Cohaesibacter gelatinilyticus: one gene and its partner. The protein of the gene in region 1 interacts with the protein of each later gene in a pairwise test. Links are inferred from orthologs where the notes say so. Each region holds a gene or a part of one and is shown on either strand. Other genes may lie near its edges.

Evidence for each region.
Region 2: the proteins of def (region 1) and CRO57_RS14145 interact in binary tests that used the Escherichia coli proteins (3 or more experiments, as listed by UniProt). The link is inferred for Cohaesibacter gelatinilyticus from one-to-one orthologs.

The regions. Positions count from the first base shown.
Region 1 is NZ_OBEL01000010.1:14,027-30,572, reverse strand. Bases 11,513-14,507 are described here. They hold def (peptide deformylase), read right to left. Parts: upstream 13,277-14,507; coding sequence 12,749-13,276; downstream 11,513-12,748. Other genes in these bases: CRO57_RS23475 (DNA recombination protein RmuC), read left to right, coding at 13,431-14,507; fmt (methionyl-tRNA formyltransferase), read right to left, coding at 11,768-12,694; truA (tRNA pseudouridine(38-40) synthase TruA), read right to left, coding at 11,513-11,768. Outside these bases: CRO57_RS23560 (PAS domain-containing protein), read left to right, coding at 1-240; CRO57_RS23555 (methyl-accepting chemotaxis protein), read left to right, coding at 215-1,579; CRO57_RS23550 (LysE family translocator), read right to left, coding at 1,670-2,314; dapD (2,3,4,5-tetrahydropyridine-2,6-dicarboxylate N-succinyltransferase), read left to right, coding at 2,598-3,452; CRO57_RS23540 (MBL fold metallo-hydrolase), read right to left, coding at 3,517-4,386; CRO57_RS23535 (GlxA family transcriptional regulator), read left to right, coding at 4,568-5,509; CRO57_RS23530 (nuclear transport factor 2 family protein), read left to right, coding at 5,587-6,027; CRO57_RS23525 (MerR family transcriptional regulator), read left to right, coding at 6,043-6,486; CRO57_RS23520 (carboxymuconolactone decarboxylase family protein), read left to right, coding at 6,419-6,856; CRO57_RS23515 (DMT family transporter), read right to left, coding at 6,899-7,750; CRO57_RS23510 (DUF805 domain-containing protein), read left to right, coding at 7,929-8,393; dapE (succinyl-diaminopimelate desuccinylase), read left to right, coding at 8,487-9,662; CRO57_RS25415 (hypothetical protein), read right to left, coding at 9,917-10,102; CRO57_RS23495 (hypothetical protein), read left to right, coding at 10,346-10,954; more of truA, read right to left, coding at 10,974-11,512; more of CRO57_RS23475, read left to right, coding at 14,508-14,678; and 2 more genes. UniProt on the Escherichia coli protein: Removes the formyl group from the N-terminal Met of newly synthesized proteins. Requires at least a dipeptide for an efficient rate of reaction. N-terminal L-methionine is a prerequisite for activity but the enzyme has broad specificity at other positions.
Region 2 is NZ_OBEL01000003.1:47,492-63,006, forward strand. Bases 12,751-15,515 are described here. They hold CRO57_RS14145 (aspartate-semialdehyde dehydrogenase), read right to left. Parts: upstream 14,776-15,515; coding sequence 13,726-14,775; downstream 12,751-13,725. Other genes in these bases: CRO57_RS14130 (carbonic anhydrase), read left to right, coding at 12,751-12,827; CRO57_RS14135 (GNAT family N-acetyltransferase), read right to left, coding at 12,850-13,317; CRO57_RS14140 (hypothetical protein), read right to left, coding at 13,314-13,619; CRO57_RS14150 (hypothetical protein), read left to right, coding at 15,180-15,452. In the rest of the region: CRO57_RS14060 (arsenate-mycothiol transferase ArsC), read right to left, coding at 1-119; CRO57_RS14065 (succinate dehydrogenase iron-sulfur subunit), read right to left, coding at 587-1,369; sdhA (succinate dehydrogenase flavoprotein subunit), read right to left, coding at 1,472-3,334; sdhD (succinate dehydrogenase, hydrophobic membrane anchor protein), read right to left, coding at 3,339-3,719; sdhC (succinate dehydrogenase, cytochrome b556 subunit), read right to left, coding at 3,736-4,134; CRO57_RS14085 (MaoC family dehydratase), read right to left, coding at 4,472-5,524; CRO57_RS14090 (glycerophosphodiester phosphodiesterase family protein), read left to right, coding at 5,753-6,970; CRO57_RS14095 (DUF5333 family protein), read right to left, coding at 7,042-7,470; CRO57_RS14100 (DUF1737 domain-containing protein), read right to left, coding at 7,510-7,719; CRO57_RS14105 (HpcH/HpaI aldolase/citrate lyase family protein), read right to left, coding at 7,722-8,609; CRO57_RS14115 (NAD(P)/FAD-dependent oxidoreductase), read left to right, coding at 8,824-9,996; pdxY (pyridoxal kinase), read left to right, coding at 10,193-11,155; CRO57_RS14125 (threonine/serine dehydratase), read left to right, coding at 11,166-12,125; more of CRO57_RS14130, read left to right, coding at 12,183-12,750.

The DNA of each region.
Region 1 (16,546 bases):
TTTGCTCACGTCACACCATCCTATGATGGGAATGGCGATGTTGTGGGCTTTCACTCTGCTCGCCGATGTCCGGATCGCAAGGTACTGAATGAGGTAATCGAACCACTTTATCGGGATCTGATACGCCTTGAAACGAGTGAAAACAATCGTAAGAACGGCCTTGAGAAGGGCTTCGACTATTTGACCGATCTGCTAAAGAACAAGGGCTTGTCGTATGACCAATTTATCCTCACTCTCTAAAAGCCGATATCTTGCGCTTACGGCCTGTGCTCTGATTTTGGGTGCTATATTCTCACATTTCCTGATCACCGATATATTGGCCTATGCACTGGCAGGCATTGCTGCGATCGCCATTCTTGGTTCCACATTCTTTACGCTTCAAACTGAACGCTCGGTTGTGCATGCAACTGAGACCTTACGTAAATTAGGTCAAGGTGATCTGGAGGCCCGCACTGATGAAGATATGGACAAAGGCTCCATTCGCGATCTGATGACCGCGGCAAATTATGCTGCCGATCATGCGGACACCTTCATGCGAGAAGCTGTGGCATCCACATCTGCTCTGGCACGGAACCGCTATTATCGTCGCATCCTGCTTGGCGGTATGCATGGTGGTTTTCTGGCTTACTCCAATCAGCTCAATGCAGCTGTTGAAACTGTGCAGAGCCGCATTCAGGACTTTGCTGAAAAAACATCTCATTTCGAAGAAGCCACCAAGGTCATTGCAGCCAATCTTGGCGAAGCTGGTCAACAGATGAGTGAGACCGCGAACAGTATGGGATCGAGCGCGAACAGCACCAATGAACGCGCATCCATCGTAGCTTCAGCGTCCCATGAGACATCCATCAATGTTCAGACAGTCTCTGCAGCAGTTGAGGAATTGTCTGCTTCCTCCGCAGAAATTGGCAATCAAGTTGGACGCTCAGCTGAAATCGCCGCACAGGCCGTGTCACAAACTCAGGAAGGTGAAGAGAAAATCAATTCGCTCTCTCGAGCTGCAGATACCATTGGCCATGTGGTTGAGTTGATCTCCGCCATTGCCGAGCAAACCAACTTGCTGGCATTGAATGCCACCATTGAAGCAGCACGCGCAGGTGAAGCGGGCAAAGGTTTTGCCGTTGTTGCCGGAGAGGTGAAAGATCTGGCCGGTCAAACCGGGAAGGCCATCGGAGAAATCTCCGAGCAAATCCAGGAAATTCAGGGTGCCACCAAGCAAGCGGTTAGCGCTTTCTCCAACGTTTCGAATACCATTGCCCAGATCGAAGAGATCACCTCTGCAGTGGCTGCAGCTGCTGAGCAGCAAAGTGCTGCGACTGCTGAAATCGCACAGAATGTTGAAGAAGCCTATGCCGGTACCGAGCAAGTGGCTTCCAACATCAATGACGTGTCCGACAATGCCAAGGAAACCGGTCAGGCTGCCGACTTTGTACTCAACGCAGCAGAACGCATGAATGCTGATGCAGCAACACTACAGAGCGAAGTATCCGACTTCATCATGTCCTTGCGCCGTGGTCCACTTGACCGTCGCGAAACAACCGACATGGAATATGATGGTGAAGATCGCCGCAAGAGCGCTTAATTGCCAGCGCCGCAGACGGCAAAACAAGACCACAAATTACACGCTCCATCCTGTCGGGTGGGGCGTTTTTTAAAAGTCCGACTCAGCAAATCAAGATGCAACCCCGTTTCGGATCACTGAATAGGCGCTGATCAATCCCATTCCAACGAATAACATCCCGAAAGCTGCATTCATCTTTCTCCTGAATCCGGAAAAGGTTCGGAGCACAATTGCTGTCGAGAAAAATGTTGCTGTTATGGAATGGAGACAGATAGCCAGTAGGAGACACAGCAACACGATCACTCCCAGAAACCAGCTTGGTGCATTTGTCGGTATGAAAGCGGTCAAGATCGAACCAAAGAAAAATGCAGCCTTTGGATTGGTCAAACTGACAAGCAATCCTGTCTTGAAGGCACCCCATAGCGAATTTTCATTCTTTGCATCTGACGCCAAAGTCTCCAATTCTTTCGCTCTGGCACGCAATGCTTTCACACCCAACCAGATCAGGTAAACTGCACCTGAAAATTTGAGGATCTGAACCATCGCGGGAAACAGCTCGAATAGAACCACGATACCAAATACAGCCAGAATTGCCCATATTGTCGCCCCGCATGACAAACCAAGCCCTGTTGCCAGGCCATGTCTTCGTCCTGAGCCAAGTGAAGCAGAAATCACCGCAAGCATGTTGGGGCCCGGAGTGATCCATGCCAATATGTTGACAATGATGATAGCACTGATTGAAGCCGCATAATCCATTGGCAACCTCCCACAATCCGGCCAGATTACAGGATTTGCGTTGAACTTCCTATCGAATGATGTCTGACGGTATGAAGTTCCTCTCGATCAATTCCGAAGATTGGACAAATTTTTAAACCAACCTCAACGTTCAATGGGTAATGATTATTCTGATTGCAGCCGATTGTTTGATTGACTCCACGCCCTTGATGCTTATGGTTTGGCGCCAATAGACCCTGCCCCGGTGATTTGGTTTTTGCCAATTTCGGAGCATTGATTGAACAGACCTATGGAACGATCTGGCATGACACAAATTGATATTGCGGCTCTTGAAACCACCATCAATGAAGCCTTTGACAATCGCGATACCATCTCTACCAGCACTCAAGGTGATGTCAGAGATGCTGTTGAGGCGGCTCTGAACCTGATGGATGCAGGCAAGGCTCGCGTCGCTGAAAAAGGCGAAGATGGCAACTGGGTTGTCAATCAATGGCTCAAGAAAGCAGTTTTGCTGTCTTTTCGTCTGAACCCGATGGAAGTTATCAAAGGCGGACCGGGTGATGCAACCTGGTGGGATAAAGTGGCCAGTAAATTCGATGGCTGGCGTGCAGTAGATTTTGACAATGCCGGGTTCCGCGCCGTACCGAATTGCGTTGTGCGTCGCTCTGCCTATATCGCTCCCGGCACCGTTTTGATGCCTTCATTCGTCAATCTTGGCGCTTATGTGGACGAAGGTACCATGGTTGATACCTGGGCGACCGTTGGTTCTTGTGCCCAAATTGGCAAGAATGTTCATATTTCCGGTGGTGCTGGCATTGGTGGTGTTCTGGAGCCGCTTCAGGCAGGTCCGGTCATCATCGAAGACAATTGCTTCATCGGCGCTCGCTCAGAGGTAGCCGAAGGCGTGATCGTTCGCGAAGGGGCCGTTTTGTCCATGGGCGTTTATATTGGTGCTTCCACCAAAATTATCGATCGTTCCACCGGTGAAGTCTTCGTTGGCGAAGTGCCTGCTTACAGTGTTGTTGTTCCAGGTGCTCTACCAGGCAAGCCACTGCCAGACGGCACTCCTGGTCCGAGCCTTTATTGCGCTGTGATCGTGAAGCGTGTAGATGCACAGACCCGTTCCAAGACCTCGATCAACGAGCTGCTGCGCGACTAATTCGGTGCTTCATCTCGATGATAAAAGCCCTTGCAGGAGTTATCTTGCAAGGGCTTTTTGCACTCTAGGCCAGGGAATGAAACTCAAAAGCATCTCCATCCTGTGTGACACGGCCAATACCTGGATAGGTCAAATGAGTAGCAGCCATCAGTCTGCCTGACCGCGCCAGATTGGCAAGCAATTTCGTCCGCGTTTTGATTGCCATTTCCGGATCAATGTCCAATATGTAAGAAATATCCGGGCTCTGGAATTGCAAAATTTCCGCAATGATTGCGTCACCGACAATCGATAGTTCCTGGCCTTCATCAGCAATCAAAACACCGCTATGCCCGGGCGTATGCCCCGGCAAAAATATCAAATGCACCCCAGCAACAATTTCAGCTTCATTTTCATATTTGATTATGCGATTGGCGATAGATGAAGTGACCGATTGCGCCAACTGAACCAGAGGTTTCATGCTTTCAGACACTTTGGATGTCAGATCTGGGTCTGCCCAAAAGTCCCACTCCGCTTTTGCCAGATGTATTTTTGCATTGCTGTAACCGCCGGTATCGGGGCCCATCAATCCACCGATATGGTCGGCATGCATATGTGTGATGACAATGTCAGTCACTTCGGCTTTATCGAGTTTCTCTGCGGCCAGCAAATCGTCGAGTTTGCCTGCTGTTGGTCTTGTTCTGGAGAAAATCGGTCCGGCTCCGGTATCGACCAATATCACACGTTCTTTGGACCGTATCAGCCATACATTTGCTCCAACCTTGATAGGATCACCTGCTTGTTGGCGATGCTTTACTTCCCCATTTACAAACCAGTTGCCGGGGAGATTGAAATGGCCATCAGAAAGTACCAGAACATCAAAATTTCCAATTTGAATGCTTGCGATTTCGACATCAGAAGTACTTTCTTGTCCAGATAAAACTGAGCGGCGGGTCATTGTGTACGGCTTCATTATCACATTCCGAGAGTTGATCTAAACGACAAATTCGATTGTTATGCCCCCGATGCCAGGATGCATGTCCATTCACTCCAATCAGGCTACCCTCTTCATTCATTGTGCAGAACTGGCGCATATGACATAATGCGCGCAAAATCCGACAAATTTAACGAACAAGCGCATGATACATATTGGAATTGCCGAATATCCAGACGCCCAAAAAGCTGCAATTTGGGGTCTGAAGGATCTTTTTGAAGCAACGGGTCGGTATCGCTCTCCCATAGCCTCACCAACTGGTACTATGAGCGTTGAAATCATCCAAGACTTTTCAAACAACCATGACGGCAAGTTTGACGCTGTGATCCTGCCGCCAAGTTTTTCCGCCCGTCCGCAGGGCGATGAACTGAAAGCGTTGTCCAACTGGATTTTACGTCATCATAAGAGGGGAGCACTGATCTGCTCGGTATGTGCTGGAACATTTCTGTTGGCTGCTTCAGGTCTTTTGGACGGACGACGAGCAACCACCCATTGGGGTTTGGCCGAAATATTCAGTGACGAGTTTCCGCAAGTGAAGCTGGAGACCGAGCGGCTGGTCATTGATGAAGGAGATGTCATCACAGCTGGCGGTCTCATGGCATGGACAGATTTAGGCTTGAAGATCATTGCCCGTTTTCTGGGGCTTTCAACCATGCTTGAGACTGCAAGACTTTTTTTGATCGATCCGGGCTTGAGAGAACAAAGCTATTACGATTTGTTTTCACCCAGTTTCACACATGGAGACGACCAGATATTGAAAGTACAGCACTGGCTGCATGCTCAGTATCAATCAGCTGTCAGTGTTCCTCAAATGGCAAACATTGCTGGACAGGAAGAACGAACATTCTTGCGACGCTTTCGAGCTGCGACCGGTCATACACCGTCGGACTATTTGCAGCGCTTGCGTATCAACAAGGCACGAGAGCTGTTGGAACTGACGAAGGAAAGTGTCGAAACAATCGCATCCAATGTTGGTTATCTGGATATATCCGCCTTTCGCAAACTGTTTCAAAAGATTGTCGGCCTGTCTCCCAGTGAATATCGCCGACGCTTTACGCCTTTGGAAAGCTCCCCCTTGAGAATTTGATGAAATCACCTCTTGACCTAGAGTGCACTCTAGCAATTAGATGATGGTGTCGGGCATCATTTTCATGGAGTTTACACATGACCGACAACACAAAATCCGACTCTTCACAGCTGACAATTATCGAACAGCTTTTTTACACATTAAAACAAGATGGCATTGAGGCCAGCCTCGAAAAACATGTCAATCCCGATGCTGTTTTTATTGGTGTGAGAGAAGAAAAATCCGATCACATACCGATATATGGCTCCTATGCGGGTCATTCCCAGATTACTCGATTTTTCGACACACTCAACTCTTGTTTCGATACGCATGTTTTTGAAATCAATCATTCTTTTCAAGATGATACCATAGCAATCGCAACAGGGTATTTTCATCATAAAACCCGTTTGACCAGTAGGGATTTTCGCAGCCATTGGGCTTGTCTGTGTCATCTGGGTAATGGCAAGATCAGCCAGTATCGCTTTTATGAAGATACCGCTGCCCTTGAAGCTTCACTCACCCCGTTCCCCAATCTCTAGATATGGAAATTCGCAATGAAAATTGGTGATCTGGCAAAGTTGTCCGGCCTATCCGTTCACACCATTCGATATTACGAAAAGGTTGGTTTGCTGCCGTCCGCTCATCGTGATGCGGGCGGTCGACGACAATATGGTCATGACATTGTCCGATGGCTTGATTTTCTTGCAGCTTTGAAAAGAACGGGAATGGGTATCGCCGATATGGTTCGCTACGCTCAATTACGAAGCAAAGGGCCAGAAACCGGGCAGCAGCGCAAGACCATGCTTCAGGTACAAAGACAGAAAGTTCTGGATAAAATCTCAGATCTTGAAGCCACTCTTCCCGTTCTGGATCACAAAATCATGCTCTATGACGATATGGAGCGCCAGCATTTGATGGAACAGAACGATCATGACAATTCTGAACACACAGACCTCTCAGCAACCGAACAAAAATATCTTGAAAGACGACGCTCTTGAACAGGGCCTTGCTTATTGCGCACAACATCATCCCCATTTGAAGCAAGCTATATCAGAGCGCTATGATGAACTGGTGCCGGATATGAGCGATAGCCTAATAGAGTGGGCTTATGGCCGCCATTATAGTCGGGAGGGGCTGGATGCGCGAACCCGTCAGCTGGCAACATTGGCAGCACTGACGGCACTTGGGGGGCAAACAGCGCCACAGCTCAAAGTCAATATCGAACACAGCCTTGCTGTTGGAGCCACAAGACGCGAGATCACCGAGGTGATTTGGCAAATGGCGGTTTACGGCGGCCTGCCCGCGGCAATCAATGGATTGAATGCCGCGCAAGAGATCTTTGATGCTCTTGATAATGCCCCAATCTAACAACAAACCCGGCGTGGCAACAAACAGATCCTCTTGATCTGTCTACTTGTTACCGCGAACCAGAGTGTAGAGACCGGAGATAACGATGATGGCGCTGCCCAGCAACGTCCACTGATCCGGAGCCTCGTTGAAAAACCAAACACCAATGATCATGGCGAACACCAGACGGGTATAGCGGAATGGAGCGACAACGCCAATTTCCCCCATCCTCATTGCCATGGTCAGTGCGTTATAAGCCAGCACACCGATCACAATTGCTGCAATCAGATATCCTGTCTCTCCCCAGTCGGGAGCAATCCAGGTCTTTGTGTAAAGAGTGGCAATGATGCCCGCGATGACCAGCATGAGAAAACCAAGAATGCCCAATTGCGCGTTGGTTAGATGAGGCGGAGCGGCACGCGTAGCCAAATCCCGCCCTGCAAATCCAATGACACCAAGAAGCGCAAAAATGGACATCAGCTCAAAATCTCCCGCTCCGGGCCGCAAGATCATCACCACACCACCAAAGCCGATGAAAATTGCCAGCCACCGACGCCACCCAACTTTCTCGTGAAAAACAAGAACAGCTCCTGCAGCAACGACCAATGGTGTCGCCTGAAGGATAGCAGATGCGCTGGATAGTGGTGATAGAGCAATGGCGATGGTATAAAATAGACGGCCGGAAATCTCAAACACGGAGCGGATAATCATGGTTTTCGACATCATGGCTTTTGAGAGCACGGGTTCAGATTTGACGAAAGCCGTAAGCGCAAAGATGAGCATGCCCCCTGCTCCAAACAAGATCAGGATTTCACCCACTGGCAAGCGCGCTGCAATGGCCTTGATCAAGGAATCTTCGAGAGTGAAGGCAAACATGGCCAGCACCATGAACAAGGAGCCTTTGAGATTATCCATTGAGGTCAATTCGGTAAAAGTTGGGATTGAGGCCGTGAGTGATGCACGATCCATTGGATGGGAGGTGATAGCTTAACGATAGTGGGGAGACTGTCAAATAATTTGAGGATGATCATGGACCAGCATTCCAAAGCATGCTTGAATTTATTTCCCGAGCCTCTAACACAAGGATAGCTTCATGACATTTGAAGGCTTGTTGTTCGATAGCGCTGGCAGAATTTCCCGCAAAGAATTTTGGGTGGCTCATCTGATATTGGTTCCCATGGAAGCCGCCGGTGCCTTTCTGTTCCGAGTGCATGAAAATTATCTTTGCGCACTGGATCCTACTCGACCTATGGGCATGCTCTATTATGCCAGTCTGGTGTTGATGGCTTCGGTCTTCTTCTTCATGTGGTATTGTGTTGTTATCAAACGACTGCGTGCCAAAGGCCGAGGGCATTTCAGCTTTTTTGCCTATGCGCTGCCTGTTTTGGCAACCTTGAGCGTTCTGGCTCCACATATTCCACTGGAGTGCAGCGTCGGTTTGCAGGAAAGAGTCATCTATTTGAGCGCCATGTTGCCATTCTGGGCCATTTATTTTGTTGATCTGGGAGTCTTGAAAAGCAAGTCTGAACGATCAGGACAAGCAGCTGGTACCATTTGAGATTTATGCTCGGCTACGTCTTGAAAGCTGTTACGCAAGCTTCTAGATTGCCACGGCCCACCCCGCCATTGTTTCAAAAGAAGTCTTGCCAATATGCCCCAACCGCCGACCGCACTCGAGATTACTCAAAAGCTCATTCAATGTCCAAGTGTGACCCCTCTTGAGGGAGGAGCGTTGAGCTATCTGGAAAGCTTGCTGTCCCCTTCCGGATTTGAAGTAGCACGCCCTGTCTTTTCCGATACTGATACACCAGACATTGAAAATTTCTTTGCCAAGATTTCTGGAGGCGAAGGCCCACATTTGAGCTTTGCCGGTCATACCGATGTGGTGCCAACGGGTGATGAAAGTCTTTGGAGCCTGCCGCCTTTTTCTGGTGAGATCAAAGAAGGCATGATTTATGGCCGCGGCACCGCAGATATGAAAGGCGGCGTTGCTGCCTTCGCCGCCGCAGCTTTGCGCTATGTGGCAGAATATGGTGCACCCAAAGGCACCATTTCTTTCCTGATCACAGGTGATGAGGAAGGACCAGCCATTAACGGCACCATCAAACTTTTAAAATGGGCGGCTGATCGTGGTGAAAAATTCAGTGCATCAATCGTTGGCGAGCCAACCAACCCAAATGAGCTGGGGGATGCCATCAAAGTAGGACGACGTGGCAGCCAAAGCGGACGTCTCACCATCAAAGGCAAACAAGGTCATGTGGCTTATCCGCATCTGGCATATAACCCTGTTCCATTGCTGGCCAAGATTGTCGCTCATATCAATTACAAGATCATGGATGAAGGCACCAAGTTCTTCCAACCAACCAATCTCGAATTCGTGACCTTTGATGTCGGCAACCCAGCCGCCAATGTCATTCCGGCCAGCGCTTCAGCTCGCTTCAATTGTCGCTACAATGATCTCTGGAACAAGGACAAAGTTGAAGCTTTTGTTCGTCAGGGGATTGAAGAATGCGGTTTGCCAGAAGGCTTTGAAGCTGAGCTATCCATGGAACGGGATGTCAGCCAGGTCTTTTTGACCAAAGCTGAAAATCTGATCTCTTCCTTCTCGGCTGCGGTGACCAAGGTAACCGGCAAGCAGCCAGAGCTCTCCACCGGTGGCGGGACGTCTGATGCTCGTTTCATCAAAGATTATTGTCCAGTCATCGAATTTGGTTTGGTCGGACAGACCATGCATCAGATTGATGAACGAATTGCCGTGGAGGATTTGGAGAAACTGGCAGAAATCTACTATCAGTTCCTGCTGAGTTATTTCCCACCAAACAAATAATACCACACAAGGATTTGGCCATGGCCAAGGATCAGCCCATCGGATTTGGGGATTTCATCCTCTCACTCTTGCCGTTGATGGCAATGGTGGGCATTGGCCTTGGTGTTCTGCATCTTATCAGCGATGAGATGCCGATCTTTGGTGCAGTCCTTCTGACATTTTTGTCGCTCATCCCTCTTTCCATTGGACCACTTTTTTTGATGCTTGTGGCCTATGGAAAAGGGATGCCTGACGCTATGTTCCCAATTGCCATTTCATTCAATCACCTGCGATTCAAGCTTGTTCTTCCTGTATTTTTTCTGGTGATCGGTTGGATGTTTGATCTTTTGCCCAGTCTTCCATTTCTGATTTGGGGTGGCTTGGGGGCAATCTATTCTGTCTTTTGCCTTTGGCTCACCGCAGGATTGGTTGGCCGTGAATTGTTCGTCACCAAAAGCTATTCCTATCTGTTTGCAGCAGGGGCACTTTGTCTGGCAATTTTGTGATGATTGCTAACAACTTGCTATAAGGCGAAACAGTTTTCCCGAATGTTCCTCATCTTGTTTTTATCTATGGTGTGACTGCGATCTTCCCTTTCGCATTTCTCTTTTGACAGTTTCGCTTTTTACCTGTCTTGACCTCATCATCCGCTATAAGGTGCTGGTCCTAAGCTGGAGTTATTTGCAGAGCGGAGCATCGCTGTCTTGATCGGATATATTTTCTTTCATCTGGAAGTCGTATGGGCATTTGTGCGCGGTGATCGTGAAGCCCTTTATAAAGTCGATGCCACATCAACTGGATTGGTGCGCTCCTTCATAGCCATGGTGATTGTGGAGACAATCAGCCTTCTCTATGCCATCGGTTTTGGCACCATCGAGAATAGCTTGCTCATGCGAGAAGGCGGGCTCTTTTATCTGCCTCTGCAGCTCTTTCTGGATTGGGGTACCGTGCCTTTGGCTTTCTTCATTCTGTCCGGCCCCATGGGATTTCGAGATCGTCTGATCCCCCTCATTGTCAGCTATAACTGGATGAGTGTCATTGTTCTGATGCTGATCCTGTTGCCAAGTGCCATGGTTACCGGCGGTGTTGTTGCTGGCGAGATGGTGCTGATCGTAATGGTAGGCGTTTATGGCACGGCCCTATGGCTGACTTATCGTCTGCTGGACTTCATTCTCGATCAAGGAATGAGCATTGCGCTGGGCTTGACCGTACTGACCATGATTTTGGGCATTACCAGTGCCGCTATCTTGAGCGAGATCGCGCAAAGCCTTCCCCTGATAAGCGAAGGGGCTGACGCAAGACCCGTAACTTAAAATCTTCGAGCCGGTTTGGCTATTTTTTTTGGTACCCAACCCAGGGCTCTTCTGGAATGATGTAATCCAGATCCTCTGGATAGTCCACCTGTGTCAGATAGAGCCCATCAGGCGGAGCAACGGGACCGCAGGCACGACGATCTCTTGCTTCGAGAATTTCCGTGATCCATTCCACCGGCTTGCGGGCAGACCCAACTTCGACAAGTGACCCAACAAAAGAACGAATCTGGTTATGGAGGAAGGATCGGGACATTGCATCCAGATAGACCCATTCTCCTTCACGGATAACCTTGAGATATTGCATGGTGCGCCACGGGTTCTTTGCCTGACAAGCTGTTGCCCTGAAGGTCGTAAAGTCATGGTGCCCGATTAACAGCTCACAACCTTGCTGCATCAGATCGATATCGATGGGATAGCTATATTGCCATGCTCGACCACGCTCGAAGGTCAGCGGTGCTCGGCGATTGCAGATACGATAGCGATAATAGCGACGAATAGCAGTGAAACGACTATCGAACTCATCGGTGATTTTCCATGCACCAAGAATGGCAACACCAGTCTCTTTCAAAAAGTGATTGAGTGCTTCAACAAGCTTTTGGGAGTGCCAATCGCGCTCCAGATCCAAATGTGCGACCTGCCCCGTGGCATGCACCCCGGAATCTGTTCGGCCAGCTCCGAAAACAGCGGCACGTTCCCTTGCAAACTTGAAAATGCAATCTTCAATCAGACCCATCACACTCGGCGCATTGTCCTGGCGCTGCCAACCGGAAAAAGGGCGCCCATCATATTCGATCAAAAGCTTGTAGCGAGGCATCAGGCGATCGTCTCTCCAATCTTGAGAGCTGCACCGCGCTGGAAGTCTTCTGCATTCATCGCACCCTTGCCGGAGCGCTGCAGCTCGATCAGGCGGACAGCTCCCTCACCACAGGCGATGGTCATGTCCTCATCCAAAACAGAGCCTGGCTCACCTGAACCATCAGCCAATTCAGAGCGGATGATCTTCACGCGCTGTTTCTTGCCTTTGATTTCCATCTCGCACCAGGCACCGGGGAAGGGTGACAGCCCACGAATATGGTTGTGAACATCCTGAGCAGGCTTGGAAAAATCGATACGGCTCTCTGCTTTCTCGACCTTCTTGGCATAGAGTACGCCTTCTTCATCTTGCTCTTGCTCAGCGAGCGCTCCGCGAGACAGTGCTGCCAACGAGCGCACCATCAGATCAGCTCCCAGCACCATCATTCGGTCATGCAGATCACCAGCAGTCATATTCTCAGAGATCGTAATGCGCTCGATCATGCAAACCGGACCGGTATCCAGTCCTTCACCCATACGCATGACTTCCACACCGGTCTCAGCATCGCCTTCCATGATTGCCCGCTGGATTGGCGCTGCACCTCGCCAACGCGGCAAGAGTGAGCCATGCAGATTGAGGCAGCCATTTTCGGGCGCTTCCAGGATTTCTTTCGGCAGCAGCAATCCATATGCCACAACCACAGCGACATCAGCTTGCAATGCCGCGAACTTTGCCTGCTCTTCTTCGGAACGCAGAGAAGTTGGCGTGAAGACTGGAAGCCCAAGCAGCTCTGCCTTTTCATGCACCGGGCTCTTGCGTTCTTCCATACCACGTCCAGCGGGACGAGGTGGCTGGCTATACACTGCCACGACCTCATGGCCCTGGCCTACAATTTCCATCAGGGTTGGAACGGCGAAATCAGGCGTTCCCATAAACACGACGCGCAGCATGGCAAGGGTCCTTGGCATTTGCCCCCGTTATTGCAGGTGGGGGTAATAAAATCAGAGAATGGCGTGTTTTTCTTTTTGGCGAGCAAGCTTGGTGAATTTCTTGATCACCCGGTCGCGACGCAACTTGGACAGGTAGTCGATGAACAACGCGCCATTGAGATGATCAAACTCATGCTGAACGCAGGTGGCCAGAAGACCATCACACTGTAGCTCCTGATCTTTACCAAACTGATCCAGATATTGAATCTTGATTTCGGCCGGGCGTTCAACTTCCGCGTAGAAATCAGGAATCGATAGGCAGCCTTCGTCATAGACGGACAGCTCATCTGATTGCCAGATGATTTTTGGGTTGATCATGCATATCGGGGCTTTTTCTTCCCCTTCCTTCGCACAATCAACGGTGAAGATCTGCCGTGCCACGCCCACCTGTACACCAGCCAGACCAATACCCGGAGCGTGATACATGGTTTCAAACATATTCTCGACAAGGCGGCGCAGATCATCATCCACGCGCTCTACCGGCGCTGACTGCTCTCGCAGGATCGGGTCCGGCAATGTAACGATATCCATAAGTGCCATGGAGGTGAGATAGGCCGAATCCGCTTCCCGGTCAATGATCAAGTCAGGCAAAAGCGGCGATTTACGCAGCTTTGAACGGCATTCGGCATTGCTCCGGAATTCGATATGTTCTCTTTTTGTTTTTCCTTAATCCGAATCGATCTATACTCGCATCATGAATGAGACTGTTTTGAGCATAGGCCAGCAACATTTGACCGGATTTCAATTATTGTTTTGCGGCGTTGCTTTTCTGACCTTTTTGTTGATTTGGCTGTTATGGACCCTGGCACGCACCAATCGTCAGCGGGCGTTGGAGCTATCCATGAACCAGAGTCAAAACCGTGCCCGGCAAGCTCAGGTCGACGAGATGCAACGTTTGCAAGTTGAAATGACTGGCCGCATGCAAAGCATGGCGGAGATTTTTTCCACCCGCCAAAGCGAACTGGCACAGGCTTTGACCACCCGCATGGATGGTATGGGCCACCGACTGGGGCAATCATTGAACAAAAGCCTGGGAGAACAACAAAAGGCAACTCATGATAATTTGCGTGCCTTGCATGAACGTCTGGCGGTCATCGACAAGGCACAAACCAATATTACCGACCTGTCAGGTCGGGTGGTGGAACTTCAGCATATTTTGGCGAACAAGCAGACGCGAGGCGCTTTTGGTCAGGGGCGCATGGAAGCAATCATCGCCGATGGTTTGCCATCCAATGCCTACGATTTTCAATATACGCTTTCCAATGGCAAACGACCTGATTGCGTCATCCATCTACCCGATGACGGTGCCGTATTGATCGTGGACGCCAAATTCCCGATGGAAGGATGGGCCTTGATTGATGACGCCCAGAATGCGGAAGAAGACAAGGCAGCACGGGCCAGCTTCCGTCAGGATATGAAAAAGCATATCAAGAATATTGCTGATCGCTATTTTATCGTCGGAGAGACACAAGAAACTGCTTTCATGTTTGTACCGTCTGAAAGCCTATTTGCTGATCTACATGAACAGTTCGAGGACATAATCCAACTGGCGCATCGCGTCAGGATCGTAATTGTTTCGCCGTCTCTTCTGATGCTGTCCATCCAGGTGGTTCAGTCGATTTTGAAAGATGCCCAAATGCGTGAGCAGGCTCATATCATTCAACGAGAAGTGGCGCTGTTGATGGAAGATATCTACCGCCTTGATGATCGAGTACAAAAATTACAGAGCCATTTTCAGCACGCGGTCAGGGATATCGAGCAAATACAGACCTCAACATCCAAGATCGTCAAGCGAGGTCGCAAAATTGAGGACGTGGATGTACAGGAAAGTGAGCTCAACCTTGCTACTGATGGGATCCAAAATGCCGAGGGCAGAAAAGTTGCTGCGGGATCCACACAATCGCATTTGCCTCTGATGCCGGGCGATGAATATGTGCGCTAAATAAAAGGGTACCTATTCTGCACGTGAGAGCGTAATCAGATCCTGACCACTTTCATCCTGGAATGATACCTGATCTGCATCCTTACGCTCCAGCTGGCTGACCTGATGGAGGATCTGCAAGATTCTTTGCTCGACTTGTCTTTGCGCCTTGTTACATTTGGTTTCGTTGCTCAACACCATTCCGAGAGAAAACTGCTCTTCATTCCAAAGAATGGTTCCCGTGTTGTGCGCGCACCCTGTCGTCATGGTGAATTGACCATTTTTCCGCAATGTCAGTACCGCTGGATTGAGCAATATTTTTTGAACCTTGCGTAGATTGTTGTCTTGCGTTCTAACACTTTTAATCGTCCATCGGCCAACCATGGTGATGGGTGTTATGGTCAAACCGCTTTGACCATTTTCAATCAATGCAGGATCTGGAATGGAAGCTATTATGCCAATTGCATTCAGCTCGCCCGGACTGGGTGAAAACACACGTCTATCAAGCTTGGGAATTGCAGAAGTTGCCTGAAAATCCGCTGCTGTTCCATGTTCGTGCGCATGGGAAGAAGCAACAGGGACAAGGCAAGACGCCATTCCAAACAAGAACGAAAGATAGAAGCCGCTTTTCACGATGTCATGGTCCCCACACATAACGGTTGTAAATTGGCTTAGAACCAATCGCGTGAGTTCTAGACTAGAAGCATTGTAAAATCTACTTGGTTCGAGTGCTTTTTCCGTAAATACTCACTTATTTTGCAACGCAGCATAAATCTTCTCGCTACTCTCCAATAAACTGCGACAAATTTTCCTCCAATTAGATGGTTGTTAGGAGTCTTGTGGTTATAACTGAACTTAACAAACTCCGATTTTGTATTGTGTAACTGGGGTATCCAATGTTTAAGCCAAGCACGCGTGAGGGATCTTTGTCCCTGGATCAAGTCAGCGATAGTGTTGACCATCCAGACAGTTTCCGTCGTCTTTATGTCGTGCTAGATGGCACATTCACCCTTCATGATGGAAAACCTGCTTCCTATAATATGGATTACGATTTCTTCAAACGCTATTGCGATGCGTTCGACGAGGTTGTCGTGGTGGCCCGGCTATTTGAAAAGGAAGATGAAGCCGCTCGTCCAGTCGAAGGACCCAAAGTACGGTTTGAGCCTCTTCCCTCCTATCAAGGTCCCAAACGCTTTTTGAAAGCTCTGCCCAAGGTGATCGCCCAGATGATCCGTATAGCAAGGGACAAGAGCGGCACCGTGCTTGTGCGTTCTCCCAGTACGGCAGGGAATCTGATGGGACATGTGATGATGGCTGTTGGTCGCCCTTATGGCATTGAACTGGTTGGAGATCCTGCGCATGCCTATTCCAAGGAGAGTTTGCAACATCCGCTCGCTTCCGTTTTTCAGTGGATGTTCACCAATAGCTGCAAGTTCCTGTGCCGTCGAGCTGAGACTGCATCCTATGTAACACGTGATACCCTACAGAGAGATTATGCACCCGGGCCCAAGACACGTGCCTTTCATTATACATCTCTCGATCTGCCGATCGAAGGGCTTAGTGAACACCATCGCACGGCAGATAGTTTTGCCAAACCAACATTGCATCTGGTGCAGGTTGCGATGATGCAAAATTGGTACAAGGGACACGATATTTCTCTTGGCATGATGGCAGAATTCAAAAGGCAGAATCGCGATATTCATCTTCACCTGATTGGTGATGGTCCCATGCGCACCGATTTTGAAGCAAAAGCCGTTGAGCTTGGCATTGATGATCACATCACCTTTGTAGGTCAACTCAAGGCAGGCGAGGCTGTATGGGACGCGATGGATCGTGCTGATATGCTTATTCTACCTTCTCGACAGGAAGGTTTGCCGCGGGTGGTCATC
Region 2 (15,515 bases), on another replicon or contig:
TTTGCTCCGGCACTAAAGGCGCGCAAATGCCCACGGCAATGCTGATTGAAATAAGCCTCCGCCATGATAGAACGGCCATTATTGGTCGCATCAACAAACAGAATATTCGTTTGTAGCATCACAGTCTCCTTGGGACTACATCGCTAAAAGCTGATCCGGATATTGAACCTGACCCACACCAAACTCATACACTTGCCTTTGAACAAGACAATCTTGCGGTATGAAAATCAGCATGAGAACAGCCCCTATCTTCAAATGTCACGGGCGATGTATCCCATCTTTTAGACATTTGCATGACAATTCTACCAATCACAACAGCGATGAATGGCCCATTCCATATACAAAAGCCAACATCAATACCAGCACTTTTTCAAACAAAAGTTAGGCATTCGTATTGTTCCGGACCTTCCTTATCTTGGTCACCTTTAGATAATTACAAGACCAATGTCACCTTAACTTTCGCTCATTCAGCAAAAAGCAAGATTTTCAATTCAAGACCTGATACCCAAAAACAAAAACACCGCCCGGTCCTCTGACCGGGCAGTGTCTGATATCTATAGACATAAAGCTGAACGTTATCTGAAAGTCAGATCTCGCGATCAACCAACATGCGCTTGATCTCGGCAATGGCCTTCGCAGGGTTCAGACCCTTCGGACAAGCCTTGGAACAATTCATGATCGTGTGACAACGATACAGACGGAACGGATCTTCCAGATTGTCCAGACGCTCGCCAGTAAATTCGTCACGACTATCAATCAGCCAACGATAGGCCTGCAACAAGATCGATGGGCCAAGATAGCGATCTCCATTCCACCAGTAGGATGGGCAGGAAGTCGAGCAGCAGGCACACAGAATACACTCATAAAGACCATCCAGCTTGGCACGATCTTCACGAGATTGCAGCCATTCAGTCTCCGGCTCCGGCGTTACCGTTTTCAGGTAAGGCTCAATGGAGCGATGCTGTGCATAGAAATTGTTCAAATCCGGAACCAGATCTTTCACAACAGACATATGTGGCAAAGGATAAACCTTCACGACGTCTGATATGCACTCATCTATACCCTTGGTACAAGCCAGAGTATTGGTGCCGTCGATATTCATGGCGCAAGAACCACAAATGCCCTCACGGCAGGAACGACGCAAGGTCAGGGTCGGGTCAACACTGTTCTTGATATAGAGCAGCCCATCCAGCACCATTGGACCACAGGCATCGCGATCGACATAGAATGTATCGATCTGCGGATTTTTGCCATCATCCGGGTTCCAACGATAAATGCGGAATTCTGTGACATTGGTCGCACCCTCGGGCTTCGGCCAAGTCTTGCCTTCCTGCATTCTAGAATTCTTCGGCAGCGCAAGTTCTACCATAATCTCGCTCCGCTAGTTCGGTCCTCATCTTGCTCCCATGCCGATGGAACCAAGATCAAATATCGAAAGAGCCGGACACATTGTTGCGTCCGGCATGAAATCTTAGTAGACACGTGCCTTCGGCGCGATCTTCTTCATATCAATCCCGCCTTCTTCTTCCGTGGTGAGCGGATCGAGAACAACAGGACGATAATCAAGCTTCACATCACCTTCGTCGGAAACCCATGCCAGAGTATGCTTGCGCCACTCATCATCATTACGACCAGCCAAAGGACCATCTTTGAAGTCCTCACGGGCATGCGCACCGCGGCTTTCCTTGCGGGCCTCGGCGCCATTCACAGTCAGAATGGCGTTTGGCATCAGGTTCTGCAGCTCGAGCGTTTCCATCAGATCGGAGTTCCAGATCAGCGACCGATCAGTCACTTTCAGATCTTTCATCTCACCCCAGATATCTTTCATCTCGGTGCAGCCCTGCTCCAAAGTGTCCTGGGTCCGGAACACGGCAGCATTGTTCTGCATGCTCTTTTGCATCTTCAGGCGAAGATCAGCAGTAGGCGTACCACCATCAGCAAAACGGGTATTATCGAAACGATCCATGATCTTCTCGAAAGACGCTTCATTGGCAGTTGGGATGGCTGCTTCGCGATCCACCACCTGACCGGCACGGATAGCGGCCGCACGGCCAAACACCACAAGGTCGATCAGAGAGTTGGAACCGAGACGGTTCGCTCCGTGAACAGAAGCACAACCGGCTTCACCCACGGCCATCAGACCTGGCTGGATACGGGTTGGATTGTCGCCATCCGCATTCAGAGCTTCACCCCAATAGTTGGTCGGAATACCACCCATATTGTAGTGAACAGTCGGAAGCACAGGAATTGGCGCCTTGGTCACATCAACACCGGCAAAGATCTTGGCGGATTCGGAAATACCAGGCAAACGCTCTGCCAGCAGTTCCGGATCCAGGTGATCCAAATGCAGGAAGATGTGATCGCCATCAGGGCCAACACCGCGACCTTCGCGAATTTCCATGGTCATGCAGCGGGATACAACGTCACGAGACGCCAGATCCTTCGCGCTTGGCGCATACCGCTCCATGAAGCGCTCGCCTTCGGAGTTGACCAGATAGCCACCCTCACCACGAGCACCCTCGGTGATCAGACAGCCGGAGCCGTAAATCCCGGTTGGGTGGAACTGAACGAATTCCAGATCCTGCATTGGTAGGCCAGCACGGGCCACCATTCCACCACCGTCACCCGTACAGGTGTGGGCGGAGGTTGCAGAGAAGTAGGCACGGCCATAACCGCCTGTTGCCATGACAGTCATTTTCGCATTGAAGCGATGAATGGTGCCGTCATCCAGGTTCCAGGCTACAACGCCCTGGGTCTGACCATCTTCGGACTGCAGCAGATCAAGCGCGAAATATTCAATATAGAATTCCGCATTGTTGCGCAGGCTCTGGCCATACAAGGTGTGCAGGATAGCGTGACCGGTACGGTCGGCCGCAGCACAAGTGCGCTGTACCGGAGGACCTTCACCGTAATTCTGCATGTGACCGCCGAACGGACGCTGATAGATCTTGCCTTCCTCGGTACGCGAGAATGGCACACCATAATGCTCCAGCTCGTAAACCGCTGCCGGCGCTTCACGGGTCAGATATTCCATGGCGTCAGTATCGCCAAGCCAGTCAGAACCCTTAACAGTGTCATACATATGCCACTGCCAGCTGTCTGGCGTCATGTTCTTGAGCGATGCTGCGATACCACCCTGCGCCGCAACAGTATGCGAGCGGGTCGGGAACACCTTTGAGATACAGGCAGTCTTCAGACCTTGCTCTGCCATACCAAGTGTTGCACGCAAGCCAGCACCACCGGCACCGACAACAACCACGTCAAAATGATGATCGACAACCTGATAGGCGCGACCATTGATGCTGAAAGCGCCCGGCTTATATTCACCTGCCATCTGCTTAACCCCCAAAGGACAGTGTGAGCACTGCGTAAATACAGCTCAGACCGATCACGATTGAAAAGAATTTGTTGCCCATCACCAGAGGAATTTTCAAATTCTCGGTGTGCACATAATCTTCGATGATCACCTGCATGCCCAAATGCATGTGATAGATACCGGACACCACGAACAGAATCATCGGAATGGCAACCAAAGGCGATGCCACGAGTGCTTTGGCTGCTTCATAATCAGCGCCAGCCGCCTTGATCAGAATGATGATGAAAGCAATCGCCAAAAAGACATTGGCAGTCGCAGTAACACGCTGCATCCAGAAATGGTGCGTCCCGCTGTGAGCGGAACCCAGACCACGGACGCTTTTCATATCCGTTTTCATAGTCATCTACTCTCTCCCGCTTTTACAAAACGCTATATGCGATGATCCAGACCAGTGCGGTCAACACCAGGCCACCGATCAATGTCAAACGAGCTAGCCACTCGCGCTCCTGCTCACCAAATCCAAGACCGAAGTCCCAGATGAAGTGACGAAAACCACCAAGCATATGGTGAAGCAGAGCCCAAGTATAGCCAAACAGAACCAGACGACCGATCCAGGATCCGAAGATAGCCTGAGCGGTCTCGAATGCTTCCGGGCCACTTGCAAGAGCAATCAGCCAATAAGCCAGCAAAACTGTTCCGAAATAGAGCGCAGCTCCAGTAATACGATGCACAATGGACATAGTCATGGTGAGCATCGGACGATAAATCTGCAGATGCGGAGAAAGAGGGCGTTTGCCCTTCAGGTCGACGTCTGTCATTTCTTTAGGTCCTCGACAGGTGACGCTTGCGTAAAGGTAACCATAGGTCAGGTTCGCATTCCTGTTTCTCATAGCGACAAATTGGCGTAAGGTCAAAGCGAAAGCCGCGCAAAATGTCACAAAAACGACAAAATTCGCCTAAGGAACAAAGCAAAATCATTACGTTACGTCAGAGTAATGTACAATAGACCAGAGCATCCCAAGGCGACTCAAAATCAATATGCCCTACCCTAAGGGTTGAGGGTAAATGAAGTGTGATCCAAAAAACAAAGCCCGGCAACCATACATTGGTCACCAGGCTATCACTTATCTGTTCATTTTCTTTCAACCGGAGCTATCAACCGCGTGGCAGAAGCACCCAGACGTCGAGATCCAGAATGACGGAAGCATCATATCCTTCTTCACCCTTACCCGGCAGTTCACCACATGGCTGATCCTTGGTCGCAAACATACGAAGGCGAAGCGCACCCACATCCTCACGACCTGGCAGTTCGGCCTTGTCGATCACTTCGGACCAGGCAAAGACAGTATTACCTGCAAAGAGCGGAGCCACATGGCGACCACCATTGATGGCCGCAACATGGAAGGCATTTCCCAGACCGTTGAAGGACAAGGCGCGTGCAAGCGAGATCACATGTCCACCATAGATCAGACGACGACCAAACCGGCCCTGCCCTTCGGTGAATTGATTGAAATGCACCTTGGCAGTGTTTTGATACAGACGTGTAGCCATTTGATGTTCGGCTTCTTCCACGGTCATGCCATCAACATGGTCGATTGTCTCGCCCACTTCATAATCATCCCACATATGAACCGAACCGGATAAATCCCAATCAAACGCGTCCTTATTGAGTATCGGCACAGCATCACCAAGACTGGCAGCTTCCAGAGCCGCAGGCAAGCTTGGTACATTATTGTGACCGGTTGGCGTGGACGGATCTTTCTTGCGTACCATCACCCAGCGCACATAATCCAGAACCGTGATGCCATCCTGGTTAACGCCAGTCGAGCGCACATAGACCACACCGGTCTTGCCGTTGGAATTCTCCTTCAACCCTATTACCTCTGAAGAAGCGGACAAGCTATCACCCGGATAAACAGGCGCCAGAAAACGACACCCGGCATAGCCAAGATTGGCTACAGCATTGAGGGAGATATCCGGCACCGTCTTGCCAAAGACAATATGAAAGACAAGAAAATCATCAATTGGAGAGCGCTCATATCCCAGCCCTTGTGCAAAAGCATCCGATGACTGCACCGCAAAGCGCGATCCATAAAGCGCCGTATAAAGAGATGCATCTCCCACGCTCACAGTACGTGGGGTGGCATGACGGAGGATTTGCCCAACATTGAAATCCTCAAAATAATTGCCCGGATTGGTCTTGCTCATTCTAATCTCTCCCTCGGCCTCTTTGCCCGATCAATTGGAAACAGGCTTTCTAGGTCTCTTTCCAATTATCATATTGCACTGCACAAGCAATGTCATCCAAACCAAAGAATGAGAAGACGTGAGCAAAGGGAATGGTGGGATAATTTCATCTAGTGCAATTCCGTCTTATCTTTGACAAAGAGACTATGCTAAAATCAGTATACTTCAGTCCCTTTTCGTGAGTCTCCAATGCCCGCTCGCCAGATTTTGCTCTCTGCACTCTTTGTATCAAGCATCTCCATCGCCAATGCTGCCAATTTGGGGCCCAGGCCTTTTGCTCTGGTCGATCAAATGGAAGACAGTCCGCTGAAGGAAAAACTGCTCTCCTGCGCCAAAGAGTTTCGAACTGGCAAAGCACCGATAAAAAGCCTTTTCTCCATTGGCCATCGCGGGGCACCCTTGCAATTCCCTGAGCATAGCTTGGAAGGCTACAAGGCCGCCGCTCGCATGGGTGCCGGCATTATCGAATGCGATGTGACCTTCACCAAGGATAAGGAATTGGTCTGCCGCCATAGCCAAAATGATCTGGCAACAACGACCAATATTCTGGAAACGGATCTGGCGGCCACCTGCGCCAAGCCATTCTCACCTGCTGGTAACGGTGAAAAAGCCTCCGCAGAATGCAGGACCTCGGATATCCTGCTTTCCGAATTCAAACATCTCACCGGAAAGATGGATGCGGCCAACAAAAATGCCAGAACAGTTGAAGAGTTCTTGAACGGCACTGCCAAATGGCGCACCGATCTTTATGCAAGTCAGGGCGGAACCCTTCTCAGCCACAAAGACACTCTCGCGCTGTTCAAGGAACTTGGCGTCAAGTTCACACCCGAGCTTAAAACCCCCGCTGTCTCCATGCCTTTTGATGACATGAGTCAGGAAGATTATGCGCAAAAGCTGGTCGATGAATATATCGATGCTGAAATTCCACCATCCGATGTCTGGCTGCAGAGCTTCAATCTTGCCGATATCCAATATTGGATCGAGAATGAACCGGACTTTGGCAAGCAGGCCGTCTTCCTTGATGGCCGCGCCCGTGATGGATTGAACCCAGACAATCCGGAAAGCTTCAAACCGTCCATGGCAGAGCTGAAGGAAATGGGCGTCAACTATATTGCGCCACCGATCTGGATGCTGCTCAAGACGCAAGGCGAGAGCATTGTGCCGTCCGCTTACGCAAAGGCAGCCAAGGAAGCGGACATCAATATCATTACCTGGTCATTGGAGCGCTCAGGCTCTTTGAACAATGGCGGCGGCTGGTATTATCAGACAGTGAAAAAGCTGATCAAAAAAGACAGCGACATGCTCAAAGTTCTGCATGTGCTTGCACAAGATGTCGGTGTGAAAGGCGTCTTTTCCGATTGGCCAGCAACAACCAGTTTCTATGCCAATTGCATGGGCCTGGAATAAGATCGGCTTAACGACCCACCTAGCCGTCCTAATCAAAAAAGGCGATCCGGAAAAGATTGCCTTTTGCATTTTTAACGCGCTTTCAGCATGCGTCCAATCGCCGTGCGTTTGGCAAGATGACGATGACCCAAACGACAAATCTTGTCATTGGAGTTTTTGGTCAACCCCTTGGCTTTCATATAGGCCTGCACTTTCTTCAGCACTTGCTGTCCGTATTGACGCCCCTGCGATCCTAAATGCTGCCACTGAGGGTTTGAAAGCTTGTATTTCTTCTGAATTGCCCAGCCAGCGCTTCGAACCGCCATCCGATCTTCTTTCAGACTGTTACAGCCCTTGGCAAAGAACATCGCAAATCCGGTATTCTCAGCCCATTTATTGAAGGCTTTCTTGGGCTCTCCCGAAATCTCATAGAATTTCTTTTGACCTGCTGCGTCAGCAGTATGGCTGACGACAAGAACCATCGACCAGGCCATGATCAATGCTGCAATAATTTGTTTCATCACTTAAAATCGATCTTCTCAAAACAAAAAAAGTGCGCTCTAGAGCGCACCCAGCTTAACATCCCTGTCATAGACAAAATCATCACTCACTTCTTTGACGACTGCCTGTCCACAACGCATCTTGTTCGTGGATGGATCGAAGGCATAAGTGGGAGAGCCATATAGCTCCCATCCCTTGGTCAGGGCCTCTGTTACCTTGTGGCAAAAAACAGCATCATCTTCTTCAGTGAGTAAACGATAAACCTGCATGACTATTGCTCATCCTGTTTGGTAATTGCATCGGCAATCTCGACCACGCGACGGGCCATTTCAGCGTGCAATCGTTCTACCATTTTGCCGTTGATTGTCATCACATTTTTGGACTGATTTTCTGGTGCATCAAAGGCATCAATGATCTCCCGGCTACGAGCAATTTCTTCCTCGCTTGGAGAAAAGATCCGGTTGCAATCAGCAATCTGTTTCGGGTGAATGATGGTCTTGCCATCCATACCCATTTCCGCGCCCTGCTCACATTCTGCAATGAAACCTTCCGCATCGGTGAACTGGTTATAAACCCCGTCAATGATGTCGATTTCATAGGCACGTGCAGCGGCCAGACATTGCATCAACCACGGCATCATAGGCGCACGTCCCGGGATCAGAGCAGCGCGAGTTTCCTTCGACAAGTCATTGGTTCCCATGATGAAACAGGAAAGGCGAGACCCATGATACTCCAATTTGGAAGAGGAAATTTCCAGTGCACGCACCATGGCTCCTGGAGTTTCCATCATGGCCCAGATTTTCAGATCCTGGCTAGCATGCGCATCATTAAGCTTGCGGCCAATAGCATAGACATCCTCGGCACAATCCACCTTTGGCACCAGTACCGCATCCGGCCGGGCTTCAATTACACCAGCCAAATCTTTTTCACCCCACGGGGTGTCCAGACCGTTCATGCGGATGACCACTTCACGATGTCCAAAGCCACCCTCTTTCACCGCTTCGACCACCTGTTCACGAGCCATGTCTTTTTGGTCTGGCGCGACAGAGTCTTCCAGATCAAGCAGCAACACATCGACCGGCAGGGTCTTTGCTTTTTCCAGTGCACGAGCATTTGACCCGGGCATATAAAGAGCGGTACGACGAGGACGGAAACTCATTGGTCTTTCTCCCTGAAAACGAGAAGGTCTTGTTGCACTGCAAGATAAACAGCTTGGATCAACTTAGCTACCCCCTTCGTTAGACCAATTGAAGTTATCGCAATAACCAATCCGCATGGCAAAAACCATGCATCACCTTTGTTTTGATGCGGATCCTTTTCCCGAAAGTCGGACAACTTTCAGAGGATGCGTTTCTTAAGGACGGAACAAGATTATGAAAAAAGCAGATCTGGTGATCATAGGCGGAGCCATCGTCGGTGCATCTGTTGCTTATTTCCTCAAGAAAGACCTGGGTTTTACCGGCTCGGTCGTGGTGGTGGAGCGCGATCCCACCTATGCCAAAAGCTCGACAACCCTGTCGGCGGCATCCATTCGCCAGCAATTCTCCACCCCGCAGAATATCGCTCTGTCCCAGTTCGGTCTGAAATTCATTCATGAGCTCAAGGACCGCTTTGGCCCGGACGCTGATATCGGTTTTCATGAAGGTGGTTATCTGCTGCTGGCCTCCGAGGCCGGCCTTCCTGTCCTGAAGCAAAATCACGAAGTACAAATGGCAGCAGGCGCCGACATCGATCTGATGAGCCCGGAACAACTCAAAGCCACCTTCCCATGGATGAATGTCGACGATCTGGCGGGCGGCTCCTATGGCCGATCCGGCGAAGGCTGGTTCGATGCTCATATGCTTCTGGATCTGGTGCGCAAAGGCGCCATTGCGGCTGGTGCAGAATTCATCAAGGATGAAGTTGTCGGTTTCACGCGCGAAGGCAATAAGGTCACCGGCGTGAAACTGGCGTCTGGCAGCACCATTGCCTGTAGCGCCGCAGTGAATTGCGCCGGACCTAATGCAGGCACCGTGGCTAGCTATCTTGATATTCCGCTGCCAATCGAACCACGCAAACGCACTGTTTTCGTGATTGACTGCAAGACCCCTCATCCAAACATGCCATTGATGGTCGACACATCCGGCGTTTATATTCGCCCGGAAGGTGACTTCTATATTTCCGGAGTATCGCCGGGAGCAGAACGCGATATCGCGGTGAATTGCGAAGATGTCGATCCGCATTACGATCTGTTCGAAGAGGTCATCTGGCCATCTCTCTATGAGCGCATGCCCGGCTTTGATGCCATCAAGATGGCCAATGCATGGGCGGGCCATTACGAATATTGCACGCTGGATCAGAACCCTGTCATCGGTGCCCATCCGGAAATCGAGAATTTCTATATTGCAGCAGGCTTCTCTGGCCACGGCCTGCAACATGCCCCTGGAACCGGCCTCGCCATTGGCGAATTGTTCCTGCATGGCGCCTATAAGACGCTGGATCCGTCCATCTTCGGTTATGAGCGCATCATCTCTGGCACGCCTGTGCGCGAGTTGAATGTGATATAGCGCATTCCTGAAAAGTTGTTCGACTTTTCAGATAAGAATTCGCGCAGAAGAACCTAGAGCAATTTCAACTGTCTAACAGACATTGAAAGCCTCTAGCATTTTGGCTCTTTCTGCGGTTAGACTGACGACAAGTCTTTGCCAAATAAGCAAACCTCCTTCCCAAACATTAGGGAAGGAGAGCATTGAGAGAGCCTGAATGAGCCAGCCTACCAATCCAGCCCAAGGCAAACAGGGCCCAAAGCCAATCATCATCGTGATTTCCAGCCATGTGATGGCCGGATCAGTGGGCAATCGCGCCGCCGCTTTTGCCCTGGAGCGGATGGGCTATCAGGTATGGGAAGTCCCTACCATCATGCTGCCTTGGCATCCCGGTCATGGCCCTTCCACCCGGCAGATTCCGGATGAAGACAATTTTGCTCAGTGTTTGCAGGATTTGGCCAACCATCCCGACTTTGCCAATGTTGCCGCCATTCTGTCCGGCTATTTGGGACAAGCATCTCAGGCAAACGCCATCGCAAAGCTGGTTGATGAGCTGAAATCCGCCAATCCGGAAGCCCTCTATCTGTGCGATCCGGTCATGGGTGAAGCAAACGGTCTCTATATACCGGTTGAGACCGCAACTGCCATCAGGGAGCAATTGCTGCCCCGCGCCGATATCGCCACACCCAATCGCTTTGAATTTGCATGGCTCACCAATTCCGAGCCAACCTGCAATGAAGACATGATGGAGACGGCATCAAACTGGCCCGTCGCCAAGTCTGTCATCACCAGCGCGTTTCCGATGCTGAAAAACGCCATCGGCAATTTACTGCTCACCCCATCTCCAAATGATCGAGCAGAGCTGGATGCCCTGCTCTGTGAGCATCAATCCCTGCCCAACACACCTCACGGGACCGGCGATCTCTTTTCCGCGCTGTTTTTAGGACATTTACTCAACATCAAAAACGAGGAGCAAAGCCTGAAACTGGCCTCAAGCGGCGTCTTCGAAGTCGTAGCCCGCACTGTCAATATCGGCGAAAAGGATCTGGCTCTCTCCACATTTCAGGACCGCTTCATGGCTCCGATGGCGATGGTCAATCTGCGCAAGATTGGTGGCAAACCCAAGCTGGCCACTTTCCGCAAAGGTCCCAAACGTCCTCGCCCAACTTCTTCAGAGTAATTGATATTCCATGACCAATCTTCCGTCACAAGACGACATCAAGCATGCCCATGGCCTGATCAAATCCCATATCCGCAAAACCCCTATCTTCTCCATTGATGGTGCTGCCTTCGGATTGGATCAACCTGTCGATCTGAAGCTGGAAATGCTCCAGCATTCCGGCTCCTTCAAAGCCCGTGGCGCTTTTTACAATCTGCTGAGCCGTGATGTTCCTGCTTCCGGAGTTGCTGCGGCTTCTGGCGGCAATCATGGTGCGGCGGTGGCTCACGCTGCTCATAAACTGGGACACACCGCCAAGATCTTTGTGCCGGAAATCTCCTCCCCTGCCAAAATCAAGAAGATCCAGCATGCTGGCGCTGAAGTTGTCGTCCAAGGTGAGCGCTATGCCGACGCTTTGGCGCTTTGTGAGTCTCATCAATCGAATAGCGGTGCCATTGGCCTGCATGCCTATGATGGATTTCACACCATTTGCGGTCAGGGAACTCTGGGCAAGGAGCTGGAAGAACAATGGGGGGATGATCTCCCGGACAGTCTGATCGTGGCCGTCGGTGGCGGCGGCCTGATTTCAGGGTTGGCCAGCTGGTTTGGCCAGCGCATCAAAATCATCGCCGTAGAACCCGAGCAATCCTGTGCTCTTCACCAGGCAATCGATAAGGATGAGCCAGTGGATGTCGAAGTCGGGGGTGTGGCTGCAGATTCCCTGGGTGCCAAACGCATCGGTACAAAAGGCTTTGAAATTCTGCAATCAAAACTGCATGAAAGTGTAGTTGTCAGTGACAACGCCATCCTGAGAGCACAGGCCACACTCTGGCATGATTACCATCTTGTAACCGAAGCAGGTGGAGCCACCGCCTTTGCAGCCTTGCAAAGTGGAGTTTATTCCCCACCCAAAGGCGAAAAAGTGGCAATTGTGCTATGCGGGTCCAATGTAGAGCTTGAAAAATTGGCACAAAGTAACGATCTTCTGTGAAATTTGGCTGGATGATTTTCAGCATGGAATAGAACACCAGGATTGGAGGGGGACCATATGGCCCAACTACCGAAACGCTTGCTTGATGGATATTCTGCTTTTAAATCAGGACGCTTCGAAGAGGATCGAGAGCGTTATCACCAACTGGCGGAAATAGGCCAGACACCCAAAATCATGTTGATCGGTTGCTGCGATAGCCGCGCAACACCAGAGCAGATCTTTGATGCTGGTCCAGGTGAAATGTTCATCGTCCGTAACGTTGCCAATCTGGTTCCACCAGCGCAAAAAGAAGACGATTATCACGGCACCCCGGCCGCACTTGAATTTGCCATTCAAGGATTGAAAGTCGAGCATATTGTCATCATGGGCCACGGCCAATGCGGCGGTGTCAGAGCCTTTCTGGACGATGAGTTCCAACCACTCTCCGAAGGCGACTATATCGGCAAATGGGTCTCGTTGTTACAGCCCGCCTGCTGCGATAAGAAGTTCGATGAACTGAAGCGTGATGATCTGGACCGTCAGGGCCTGCTGGAGCGCAGCTCCGTCATCCAGTCACTGAACAACCTGCGCACCTTCCCATGTGTTCGCGAGCTGGAAAAAGAAGGCAAGCTTTGCCTGCACGGCGCATGGTTCAATATTGCCACTGGCGATCTGGAATATTTCGAAAAAGATCAAGACACATTCGTGAAAGTCGACAGCTAGAAGTCCGACCGCCTGAACAATTTCAAGATGCCCGCCATTCATACAGGATGTCGGGCATTTTTTCTTCATTGATCGACCCGTCTGAACGGCTCACCTCAATAAATCCCCGCGCTTCATAAAAGCGCCTGCCCCGCTCATTTTCTACAAAACAATACAGCTTCAAATAGCCATCAGACTGTGCCTTGGCATCAGCAAGCAATTTCGAGCCAATACCTTTGCCGATATGATCGGGATGCAGATAAAGCTGGTCCAGCCAATCTCCCTCCATCACCATCAAGCCCACAATATCGGCACCGTCCAGAGCAACATATAGCTGCTGCTTGGCAAAGACATGATGCGTGAAGAAAGCAAGATCTTCTTGTGGCGTATGAAGCGTTGGTAAGAAGGGCAAACAAACTGTGCGAGATAATCGAAACAGTTTTGCGACCTCGACCAACTCATACTCATTGGCACGGCGAATGACAAAATGATCAACAATCACATCGCTCATGACGCAGCCTCTTCCTCTACCCATAATCCGATCAGTTTCAGGATTTTAACGGCAAAATTCCGATGCAGAGCAAGCAATTCGCCTTCCTCACTGCCATCAAAAAGCGAACTGCGATAAAAGCGAGACAGCCAACGAGCAATGGGCCCATAAGCAAGTGACGCACCAAAAACAATCAGATTGGCAAATCCAGGCAGCAGAATTGGAAACGCGGGATAGGCGTCAACCAGCAACAAGACCGGGATCAGAGTCAAACCTGAAATCAAAGCCAATCGGGATATTTTTCGGTTCAATGATGTATGCATGCATTTCGTGAGCCTCAATCAATAAAAATATGATTGAGACCCAAACATAAAAAAACCGGCCTATCAAGACAGACCGGTTTTATCGATAATTTATTCAAGCACTGCTTTACGCAGCAGCTTCTGCCCGTGATTTGACCAGACCTTTATTGATCAGGGTCTCAGCGATCTGCACGGTGTTCAGTGCAGCGCCTTTACGCAGGTTATCGGAAACAACCCAGATATTGAGGCCATTCTCAACAGTGGAATCTTCACGGATACGAGAGATGTAAGTCGCATCTTCACCAGCAGATTCAACAGGAGTGATGTAACCACCATCTTCGCGCTTGTCGACGACGAGACAACCAGGAGCTTCACGCAGGATATCACGAGCTTCATCAGCAGTGATCGGGCCTTCAAATTCCAGGTTCACGGCTTCGGAGTGGCCAACGAAAACCGGCACACGTACAGCGGTGCAGCTAACCTTGATGGATGGATCAAGCATTTTCTTGGTCTCGGCGACAACCTTCCACTCTTCCTTGGTGGAGCCATCATCCATGAAGACATCGATATGCGGAATCACATTGAAAGCGATGCGCTTGGGGAATTTCTTTGGCTCGATCGGATCGGACACAAAGACCGCACGGGTCTGGGTGAACAGCTCATCCATGGCGTCCTTGCCACCACCAGAAACAGACTGATAGGTGGAAACCACCGCACGTTTGATCTTGGCTTTTTCATGCAATGGCTTCAAAGCCACCAGAAGCTGCGCAGTAGAGCAGTTTGGGTTCGCAATGATATTGATGCGATCCTTTTTTGCAATCCACTCTTCCAGCACAGCCGCATTCACCTCTGGCACGACAAGTGGAATACGCTCGTCATAACGCCATTGGGAGGAGTTATCGATGACGATACAGCCTTGAGCGGCAATCTTTGGAGACCATTCCTTGGACAGGGAACCACCAGCAGACATCAGACAGAAATCGGTGTCAGAAAAATCATAATGATCCAGAACCTGACATTTCAGCGTGGAATCGCCAAAGGACACTTCCTTGCCCTTGGAGCGAGAGGAGGCCAACGCCACCACTTCATCTGCCGGAAAACCGCGCTCAGACAGAATATCAAGCATCTCCCGGCCCACATTACCCGTGGCACCGACGATTGCAATTTTATAACCCATAACAAATGATCTCCTGATCCCGGCTCCCCCAAAGTCTCCTGCCGGGCCGAAACGGCGCAGGCAGAATGGCTCCCCTCACATCCCCGGGAGAGCCTGAAGGGAGCGAGAGGCGCTTAAACCTTGGTGGTAGTGGTAGTTGTGCGTTTGAGCATGTCAGCAGCAATCGCACCGGCAGTCATCTTGCCAGTGGTCATGGTTGCAATTTTGATAAGGGAGATAGACATCCCAATCAGACCTTCTCAAACTCAGCCCGCAAATTCGCGGACCCTCTCGGTTTCAGATGTGCTTTTTGCCCAACACATGCCGTGAAGTCAAGTAACAATCATCATAGCAGGGATTGTTATACGAAAGAATAATGCGATAAAAGCCGAGACAGTGTCAAAAAAACAGGTTAAAACACCAGCATGACAACAGACAAGACACCAAATCGCGAAGAACGCCGCACCGCCAAGGAAGAAGAAGCCAAGCGGGCCCTTGCCCGTGTGGATGCGGAAGGCGAGACTCTGGGCACCTCTTCCTTTGCCCGGACGGCCAATAAGGCACGCGATCATTTCAACGCGACTGACAGCGATCAAGATGATCCGATGGAAGTCTGGGGCACTCGCATTGGCCGCATTGGCGGCGCAATCTTTGCCATTTTCCTTGTCCTTTGGCTCCTCAATCATTTCACCCGATGACAAAATCCTTGGCTAATCCATCCAACTGGTGTAGGGGATTGGCCTGAAACCCGACATTTACCT